DNA from 3 places in the Micromonospora sp. NPDC048835 genome. Region 1 is predicted to be linked to each of the others. Evidence: riboswitches for the same ligand, from Rfam matches in the RefSeq annotation. Region 1 holds a riboswitch; each other region holds the start of a gene.
What was found. A riboswitch is a leader RNA that binds a small molecule or an ion and turns the genes downstream of it on or off. The one in region 1 is predicted to bind cyclic di-AMP.

Region 1 (3,254 bases):
GGGCACGGTCGGGGTGATCACGCCGGTCCCCCGCCGCGACGAGGTCGCCGGTTGGCTCGGCGCGCTCGGCGCGTCGAGGTTGCAGGTGGTGACCAGCCTGGAGGCCAAGGGCATGGAGTACGACGGGGTCGTGCTTGTCGCCCCGAGCGAGATCCGGGCGGATCCGGGTGCCGGGGTACGCACCCTGTACGTGGCGCTCTCCCGGGCGACCCAGCGGCTCACCACCATCGACCCGACCGGCTGACGTGCGCGGACTGCCGTCGGTGGGAGGCGTGGCACGTACACTTGCACACATAGCGATGTGAGCATATATTTGACCGGGTCCCGATCGGCGGCGGAAGGTGATTCTCGTGGGCGCAGGTCATGACCACCACCACGGGTCCGTCGCCAATGCCGCACACCAGCACCGGGGGCGACTCTGGGCGGCGTTCGGTCTGCTCGCCACCCTGATGGTGGTCGAGGCGGTGGTGGCCCTGCACACCGGCTCGCTCGCCCTGCTCTCCGACGCCGGGCACATGTTCACCGACGTGCTCGGCATCGGGATGGCCCTCGCCGCGATCACGGCGACCCGGCGGGCCACCGGCGACCCGCAGCGCACCTTCGGGCTCTACCGACTCGAAGTGCTCGCCGCGCTGGCAAACGCCGTCCTGCTCTCCGGTGTCGCCATCTACGTGGTGATCGAGGCGATCCGCCGCTTCGGCGACCCACACGAGATCATCACCGGCCCGATGCTCGTGGTGGCCGTGCTCGGACTGCTCGCCAACATCGCCGCCTTCGGCCTGCTGCGCGCCGGGGCACGCGAGAGCATCAACCTTCAGGGCGCCTACCTGGAGGTGCTCGGCGACCTGCTCGGCTCGGTCGGCGTCATCGGCGCGGCACTGCTCATCATCGCCACCGACTGGTGGTGGGCCGACCCCCTGGTCGCCGTCGCCATCGGCGTGTTCATCCTGCCGCGCACCTGGCGGCTGGCCCGAGCGGCCATCCGCATCCTGGTGCAGGCCGCTCCGGAGCACCTACAGGTGACCGCCGTGCACGACCGGCTGGCCGCCGTCCCCGGTGTGGTCGAGGTGCACGACCTGCACGTCTGGACGCTCACCTCCGGGATGGACGTGGCCTCGGCACACCTGACCATGGAGCCCGGCGCGGAGGTCGGCGCGGTGCTCACCGCGGCGCGTACCGCCCTGCACGACGACTTCCGCATCGAGCACGCGACGTTGCAGATCGAGCCCGGCGCCGCGTCCGGAGCGTGTGGCTCCATCGAATGGTGAGGCGACGTTCACGACGGTGCCCTGATTTTCCGTCGTGACGCACGCACCGTCCGTCACATCGGCTGCAGCGGCCCCATCCGCCCCGGTAGGCTCGGTCCCGGCCTCCACCAGGCGGCGCCCTCCCGGCGCCGGTGGTGGTCGCCGCCTAATCGCCCTCCTGGGCGAACCGGGGAACCATGTTCCTGGGGTGCATCCGCGTCAGCGGTAGGGATCTTCCGTCCCGAACCCGTCAGCTAACCCGGTCGGCGGCTGACGGAAGGACATGCGCAGTGGCACCAGCACGACCACCCGCCGCCCGACTGGCGGCCCTGATTGTCGCGATGTTCGCCCTCGGCGTCGCGCTCCCGGCCGGCACCGCTTCGGCCGCTCCCCCGACCGGCCTGCGGGCCGCCGCACCCGACTCCGACGAGGAGGGCGGCACCCCGGCGTTGCGCGCCCAACTGGAGGCGGCCAGCAAGGGCTACCTGGACGCCAAGCGCGCCCTGGACACCTCGGTACGACGACAGCAGCAACTCGCCACCCAGTTGAAGACCATCGAGGTCGAGATCGACCAGCGCACCGGCAAGGTCGGCGAGATCGCCGAGGTGGCGTACCGCACCGGCCGGCTCGGCGCGATGTCGGCGCTGCTCAACAGCAACACTCCGGAAGGCTTCATGGACCGGGCGGCCGCACTGGACGCGGTAGCCGCCAACGAGGACCGGGTGCTGCGCGACCTGTTGGACAGCAAGGACAAGGGCAACCGCACCCGGGTCGCGCTGACCGGCGAGATCAACGAACAGCGCAAGCAGGTCGCGGTGATGGCCAAGCGCAAGGACCAGGCCGAACGGGCCCTGACCGTGGCCACCACACCCAAGCCGCAGACCGCCTCCGGCAGCGACTCCAACCGCGGCACCTCCACCGCGAACGCGAAGCCCGCGCCCCGCAACTCCGACGGCTCCTGGCCCTCCGAGTCGTGCAGTGTCAACGACCCCACGCCGGCCAGCGGTTGCATCACCCCGCGCACCCTGCACGCGCTCAACCAGGCCAAGGCCGCAGACTTCACCCGGTACGTCTCGTGCCACCGCCCCAGCGGCTCCGGTGAACACCCGAAGGGCCGGGCCTGCGACTTCGCGGCACAGAAGAGCGGCTTCGGTGGAGTTGCCACCGGCGGCGACAAGACGTACGGCAACAACCTGGCCGCGTACTTCATCCGCAACGCGGACCGGCTCGCCGTGCTCTACGTGATCTGGTACAAGCAGATCTGGCTGCCCAGCAGCGGATGGAAGTCGTACAGCGGGGCGCACGGCACCCCGTCCACCGACCACACCAACCACGTACACCTGTCGGTCTACTGAGCCACCCGTGGTGCTGCCTGTGCGTCGTCGTGGTGACGCACAGGCAGCACCGTGTTCGGCCCGGGCTACGTCGCCGGGCGTACCCCCGGTGTCGTTTCTCGTCGGACGACCCGGCTGGGGTCGGCGGGCAGCATCGCGGTATGCCTCGGATCCGACCCGCCACCCGCAAGGCGCTGCTCACCCTGCACCTCGTCACCTCGCTCGGCTGGCTGGGCGCCGACCTGGTGCTGCTCACCCTCGGCATCGCCGTGCAGCGGGGCGCCGACCCGGCCGTGGTCTATCCGGTCACGGCAGTGGTCGGCACGGTGCTGTTCGCGCCGCTGAGCGTCCTGGTCTGGCTGATCGGAGTCGCCAGCTCGCTGCTCACCCCGTGGGGCCTGCTGCGCCACCGCTGGGTGCTGGTCAAGCTCGTGCTCACCACCGTGATGGTCGGACTGGTGCTGTTCCTGCTCACTCCGAACCTGCGCCACGCCGGAGCGGTCGGCGCCGCCCTGCCCGCACGTGACCGCGTCGACCTGGTGATCGCACCGGCCGTGTCGACCAGCCTGATGATCATCGCGACCGTACTGTCCACGTACAAACCGTGGGGCCGACGCACCGCACGCCCCCGCTCCGGCTTCCGCTCCGGTTCCGACTCCGGTTCCGGTTCCGG
Region 2 (3,254 bases), on a different contig from region 1:
CGGCCGCCGTCGTTGCCGGGCCGCTGGAGGCCTCCTGCCGCCACGCCGAGGCGCCGGGGGTGGCGCGGTCGGCCTCGGCGATACCTCCGGAGGCCACCGAGGAGTCGGTGCCGGCATGGTCGGTCGGCACGCCGGTGGCGCTCCCCGGCGACGAGGGCACCGTGGTGGCCGGGGTGCTGCCGGTGCGCGCGGCCGGGTCCGAGCCGCTGCCCCTGCTCGACCGGGCGAGCGGTCGGGCTCCCCGAGCCCCGCCCGGGCGCTGAGCCACCGGGACGACCGTCCCGTCGCCGCGCCCTGTCGACCCACAAGCCTCCTACCCCGCTGACCCGTGGCCCCGCCGTGGCCCGCCGGTCGGCGCGGGCCCCCATCGCACTGCTCTCTCCCCGAGGTGCCGACCATGGAGACCGCTGTCTTCTACCAGTTCGTGACCGAGGTGCCGCAGGCCGCCGCCATCTGGTCGACGCTGTTCCTGCTGACCCTGGGCCTGCTCACCGTGCTTGCCGCCCGCCCCGAACGGGACCGGCCCGCTGACGATCCGCTCCCGGCCGCGCCCACCGCGCGGGAGGTGGCCGCCGCCGAGGCGGTCGACCGGCGCCGCTACGCCGAGGAGGTGGCCGTTGCCGCGGCCGGCGCGGCCACCACCGCCAGGCGGCGACGGGCCGCCTGGCTGACCGCTCAGGAGGAGTTGGAGCGGGCCTGGACCGGGTACGACGAGGCGGACACCGCCGCGCGTCGCTTCGCCGGCGCCGCGATGCTGCCCACCCCGCAGACGCCGCACACCCCCGCCGAGTACGCCGCCCGGGAGCGCTATCTGCACCGGGCGGCGATGGCTGCCTACTGGCGGGGCGACCTCACCATGGCGCAGCTCGGCGACGTGTTCGGCCACCGGAACGGCTGGGATTCCCGGCGACACCCGGTCGAGCAGGAGGCGCTGATCAGCAGGGTGGTCCGGGACGCGCGGCTGGTCGACTACCAGGCTGCCGCCGGCCGGGAACGGGCCGCCTGGCGGGACGCGGAGTTGGCCGCCGAGTCCGCTCGTGTTCTCGCCGAGGAGGCGTACGCGGCGAAGGCCAGGCTGCACCCGACCCCGGCGCCCGCGCCGCGGTCGGTGGCCCGGGCGTTGCGTCCCGCCCTCGTGGCACGGTGGCGGCCGGCCCGGGTGGGTTGAGCCCGATCCGTGATGTGAGGCCGGTCACGGGTGTGGTGAATCGGACGTCCGGCGCGGTTGGTGGGATTGTTCCGGTGAATGCGGTGCGGTTGTTTGCGCCCTGTCCGGTTGTCGCCCATCGGTGCCGCCGTAACCGGTTGTCCCATCGAGTCACGTCATCGGCAATACGCGCAGAAATTGTTCCGCCAATTGGGGTTTACACAGGTGAACCTGGCTTGGCAGGGTGCGGAGCGGCCAGTAGTGTCGTCACGTCCGATGCGGTAATCGATCGCAGGAAGCGACGCCGCATCGACCCGCTTAATCGTGATCTACGAACCGGGGACCCATCAGTAAGTCCGGGGTGAATCCGCGAGCCACGGCCCGCGGTAGGGCGATCTTCCCGCCCGAATCCGTCAGCTAACCCGGTAGGCGGTGTCGGAAGGAGTCACTCCTCGTGCAGCACCTTTCCACCCCTCGGTTGTTCCCTCGCCTCCACGGCGCGGCGGTGCACCCGCTCATTCGTCACGTGACGGTGAGCTGACCCCCGGGTCATCGCCTTTCCCGCCCGGCCGCGCCGGGCGTTCCCCTGAGCGGTTCACCATCCGCGGACCACGGTCCGCGTGCTGGCGCCTGCCCGGATACCGGTCCGGCCCCGGTGCGCCGCTCTCCCCCTGATCCGTGGAGGACCCCGTGAAGCACACCCTGCAGCGTCAACTCCGCCGTCTCGCCAGCGAGCGCCCGTACCAGATCGTTGCCGCCTCCGCCGCGGCCCTCGCGATCGCCACCACCACCGGCGCCCTGCTCACCACCGCCGACCACGCCCCGGCCAGCCAGCGCACCGCGACCACGGTCGCCGAGATGCGCAGCGACGTCGCCGCCTCCAGCGGCGAGGTTCGGGACGCGTCCCCCTCGGCTAGCGCCGCGCCGACCACGGCCGCCCCGACCACAGATGCCGCGTCGCCGGCCGCCAAGGCCAAGAGCAACCCGGACCTCACCCGTAAGCCGACGCCGCCGAAGCCCCCCGCGACGAAGGTGCTCGACTACGACTACGAGGCGCAGAACACCTACTACAACTGCGGCCCGGCGGCCACCCGGAACGCGCTCAGCGCCGCCGGCATCGACCGCACCCAGGAGGAGCTCGGCGCCGAGCTGGGCACCACCGAGATGGGCACCAACTCGGCCGAGGACACCACCCGCGTGCTCAACGCCGAGGTGAAGGGCTCCCCGTACCGCACCCGGATGTTCCCCGGCGCGCCCAGCCCGGCGCAGATGGACCGGCTCCAGGCAGACGTGGTGAAGGCCATCACCGACGGCCGTGGCGTGGTGGCGAACGTCGTCGGAGACGCCGCCGACACCGACGGCGGCTGGCACTCCTACGGCGGCGGGCACTACATCGCCGTCGTCGGCTACAAGGACAACGGCCGCACCGTGCGGATCGCCGACTCGGCGAACCCGACCGACCCGTCGTACTGGATCACCACGATCGACCTGGCCAACTGGATCACCAGCCGGGGCTACTCCGCCTGACCCGGGCACCCTTACCGCCGCGGGCGCCGTCTCCCACAAGGGGCCGGCGCCCGCGGCGTCTGTCTGCGCGGTCCGTCGTCGGCGGCTCTCGTACCTGGCCGTGAACCGTGGCAGACTGCGGCCGTGGTGGAGAAATCGGGTGGTAGAAGGCCGGTTCTGCTGCTGCTGCACGGCATGGGGGCGACCGGGGACGTGTGGTTGCCCTGGGCGCCGTACCTCGAGCAGCACTGGCCCGGGCGGTGGCTGGCACCGGACCTCGCCGGCCACGGCTGGGCGCCGCCACTGCCCTCGTACTCCTTCGCTGGTCTCGCTGAGCGGATCGGGCAGGCCCTCGCCCCCGACGACCGGTTCGTCGTGCTGGGGCACTCGCTGGGTGGGGTGGTCGGCCTGGCTCTCGCCGCCCGCGACGCCGGGATGCCTGTCGACGCGGCCGTCGGCCTCGGCATCAAGGCACAGTGGTCACCCGACGAGTTGACCCGCGCCGCCGACCTCGCCGCCCGCCCGGTCAGTTGGTTCGCGACCCGCGCCGAGGCGGCACGCCGCTACCTGCGCGTCTCCGGGCTCGTCGGCCTGGTCCCAC
Region 3 (3,254 bases), on a different contig from region 1:
GAGGTCATCTCGCTCGGTGACCAGCTCGCCGGCCGACTTGAGGGCAAGAGCTCCCTGGGCCGGCTCGGGCTGCTCACGCACTCCACCGCCGGTTTCATCGACCCGGGCTTCTCCGGTCACGTGACGCTGGAACTCTCGAACGTGGCCAACCTGCCGATCACCCTGTGGCCGGGCATGAAGATCGGGCAGCTCTGCATCTTCCGGCTCTCCTCGCCGGCCGAGCACCCGTACGGCTCGGTGGTCTACGGCTCGCGCTACCAGGGCCAGCGCGGGCCGACGCCCAGCCGCGCCTGGCAACACTGGCGCACCTGGCCGACCCGCTAGAACCAGGGACGACGAGGGCCCGCCGCGACGGATCGCGGCGGGCCCTCGGTCACCCGGGGTCAGCCGGGGCGTCCGTAGCTGTGGATCGGGCCGTCGTCGACCTTCTTCATCTTGACCGGTTGACCTGCCTGCGAGGCGTGCACCACCCAGCCGCCGCCGACGTACATGCCGACGTGGTGGATGTCGCTGTAGTAGAAGACCAGATCACCGGGGCGCAGGTCACCCCTGCTGACGTTCTTCGTGACGCGGCTCTGCGCGGCGGCGTTGTGCGGCAGCGACACGCCGGCCTTGGCCCAGGCGGCGAGCATCAGCCCGGAGCAGTCGTACGAGTTCGGACCCTCGGCACCCCAGACGTAGGGCTTGCCGATCTGGGCGCAGGCGAACTTGACCGCGGTGCCCGCGCCGCCGCCGGGGTAGCTGCCCGGGCAGGGCGCCGGGCGCAGCGGACCGCCGCCGCCGCTGCCGTACACCTTGAGGCGCAGCTTCTGCAGGCGGTCGATCTCTTCGTTGATCTGCTTCTTCTTCGCCGCCAACTGCGCTTCGGTGCGGGTCAGTTGGGCCACCATCTCGTCCAGCGGGGCCTTCTGCGCGGCCAGCTTGTCGCGCAGGTCGGCCACCTGGCGTACGTCCTTCTGCTGGTTGTGCGCGAAGCGGTCGAGCATTTCGAGCTGGTCGACCACCTCGCTCGGCGACCGGCTGCCCAGCACCGCGTTGACGGTCGAGACGTTCTCACCCTTGTAGGCGCGCACGGCCAGGGCGCTGACCTTGTCCATCGCGGCGTCGACCTGACGCTCCAGCGGGGTGATCCGGGCGGCCAGCGCGTCGGCCTGCTTGCGTTTCGCGGCGAGGTCGGTGCGGGTGGCGTTGTGCCGTTCGATGATCGGTTCGAGCTTGTTCCAGTCGGCGTCGATCTGGCGCTCGATCTCGGCGACCGACGGGTCGGCGTGGGCTGCCGTGGCGCTGCCGGTCAGGACGACGGCGACGCCGGCCAGCGCGGCGAGGGCGGTGGTGAAGCGGGACCAGCGTGGGCGCGGCACGATCGTCGCCGGGCCGGCTGTTGCCGACCGCTCGGACGACGGCCGCGGGGCATGGAGTGCCACCGGGGTTCCGTACTCCTTCTTCCTGACCGCCTACCGGGTTAGCTGACGGGTTCGGGCGGGAAGTCGGCGCCCTACCGCAGTGGCTGCGGATTCACCCCGAGGGACCTGGGTCCCCGGTTCGCTCGGAAACGACTCGGCGGTGTCGGTCCGTTACCGCCCGGGCTGAGCGGAGCTGCTGTCGGGCCGACGAATGACCAGAGTAGAGACGCTTGTTACCGATCCGCAACCCGCGCGGCCGTGACACTCCGTACCGATTGGAGGAGGTCACTGAAGGTACGTGAAAAAATTCTTCCAGATACTTCGATAGATGGAAAGGTATTGACGCAACCTCCCGGGCGGCGCGATGGTGACCTGACCGCACTCCGCGAGAATCTAGGGGGTTCGATGCACCATCCAACCCTGTCGACCGGCGCGCGAGCGCTGCTCGCCGCCACCGTGGTCGCCGCCGCGACCACGGTTCCGCTCACCGTCGGCCCGGCCGCCGCCGCGCCCACGACCACCCGTCAGCAGCAGTACGCCGCCGCGGCGACCGAGTACGGCGTGCCCGCCGTCGTGCTGCTCGGCGTCTCCTTCCTGGAGTCGCGCTGGGACACCAACGCCGGCACACCGAGCACCAGCGGCGGCTACGGCCCGATGCACCTGACCGATGCGCGGCACGTGGCCGCCCTACCCGGGCGCGGTCACCACGACGCCGGTGCCGAGGATCCCCGCGGCGACGACTCTCGTGCCGCCCGGGTGCCCGCCCCCCGGCCGGTCGAGCCTTCCGCGCCGGCTGCCGCCGCGTTGCAGACCGTGGACGCCGCCGCCACGCTCACCGGTGCCACCCCCGAGGCACTGCGCACCGACCCGGGCCTCAACATCCGGGGTGGGGCCGCGCTGCTCGGCGCGTACCAGAGGGATCTGGGCGCTCCGGTCGGTGCCGGCACCGACCCGGCGGCCTGGTACGGCGCGGTGGCCCGCTACTCCGGCGCGGACAGCGCCGACGCCGCGGCGGCCTTCGCCGACGAGGTGTTCACCACCATCGGCGCGGGCGAGTCCCGGGTGACCGACGACGGCCAGCGGATCACCCTGGCGGCCCGCGCGGTGCGGCCCGAGCGTTCCTGGTTGGACCGCCTGGGCCTGCGCCGACTCACCCGCCCGGACGGAGTGGAGTGCCCGCGCACCATCTCCTGTGAGTGGATCCCGGCGCCCTACGAGGCGTTCGGCGAGGACTACGGCAACCACGACCTCTCCGACCGGCCCGCGCGGCAGAAGATCGAGTACATCGTCATCCACGACACCGAGGCGAGTTGGGCGACGACCCTGCAACTCGTCCAGGACCCCACCTACGTGAGCTGGCACTACTCGCTGCGCTCGGTCGACGGGCACATCGCCCAGCACGTCAAGACGAAGGACGTCGGCTGGCACGCCGGCAACTGGTACGTCAACGCGAAGGCGATCGGGTTGGAGCACGAGGGCTTCGCGGCGCAGGGCACCTGGTACACCGAGGCGATGTACCGGACCTCGGCGAAGCTGGTCCGGCATCTGGCGCTGCGGCTGGGCATCCCACTTGACCGTCAGCACATCATCGGCCACGACAACGTGCCCGGCACCATCCCCTCGACAGTGCGGGGAATGCACTGGGACCCGGGCCCGTACTGGGACTGGACGCACTACTTCGACCTGCTGCACGCCCCTCGGCTGGACACCGGCACCCCGGCCACCGGAATGGTCCGGATCGATCCCGACTACGCCACCAACCGGCCGGCCCTCACCGACTGCGTCACCGTGGGGGTGCCCTGCACGCCGCGCGGCTCCTCGGCGGTGGTCCTGCGCAGCGCACCGTCGGCG

Region 2: linked by a shared signal. The riboswitch ahead of AB0C15_RS07615 (C39 family peptidase) and the one ahead of AB0C15_RS19400 (hypothetical protein) in region 1 are both predicted to bind cyclic di-AMP.
Region 3: linked by a shared signal. The riboswitch ahead of AB0C15_RS03540 (NlpC/P60 family protein) and the one ahead of AB0C15_RS19400 (hypothetical protein) in region 1 are both predicted to bind cyclic di-AMP.

Annotation. Positions count from the first base shown of each region.
Region 1 is NZ_JBEZGM010000015.1:62,345-65,598, reverse strand. Features, by position in the region: gene AB0C15_RS19410 (AAA family ATPase) at 1-244, shown strand, start outside; gene AB0C15_RS19405 (cation diffusion facilitator family transporter) at 351-1,268, shown strand; cyclic di-AMP (ydaO/yuaA leader) riboswitch at 1,401-1,532, shown strand; gene AB0C15_RS19400 (hypothetical protein) at 1,589-2,602, shown strand; gene AB0C15_RS19395 (DUF2269 domain-containing protein) at 2,743-3,254, shown strand, end outside.
Region 2 is NZ_JBEZGM010000004.1:240,707-243,960, reverse strand. Features, by position in the region: gene AB0C15_RS07625 (hypothetical protein) at 1-263, shown strand, start outside; gene AB0C15_RS07620 (hypothetical protein) at 398-1,168, shown strand; cyclic di-AMP (ydaO/yuaA leader) riboswitch at 1,453-1,594, shown strand; gene AB0C15_RS07615 (C39 family peptidase) at 1,826-2,674, shown strand; gene AB0C15_RS07610 (alpha/beta hydrolase) at 2,798-3,254, shown strand, end outside.
Region 3 is NZ_JBEZGM010000002.1:226,368-229,621, forward strand. Features, by position in the region: gene dcd (dCTP deaminase) at 1-324, shown strand, start outside; gene AB0C15_RS03540 (NlpC/P60 family protein) at 384-1,424, opposite strand; cyclic di-AMP (ydaO/yuaA leader) riboswitch at 1,438-1,573, opposite strand; gene AB0C15_RS03545 (peptidoglycan recognition family protein) at 1,809-3,254, shown strand, end outside.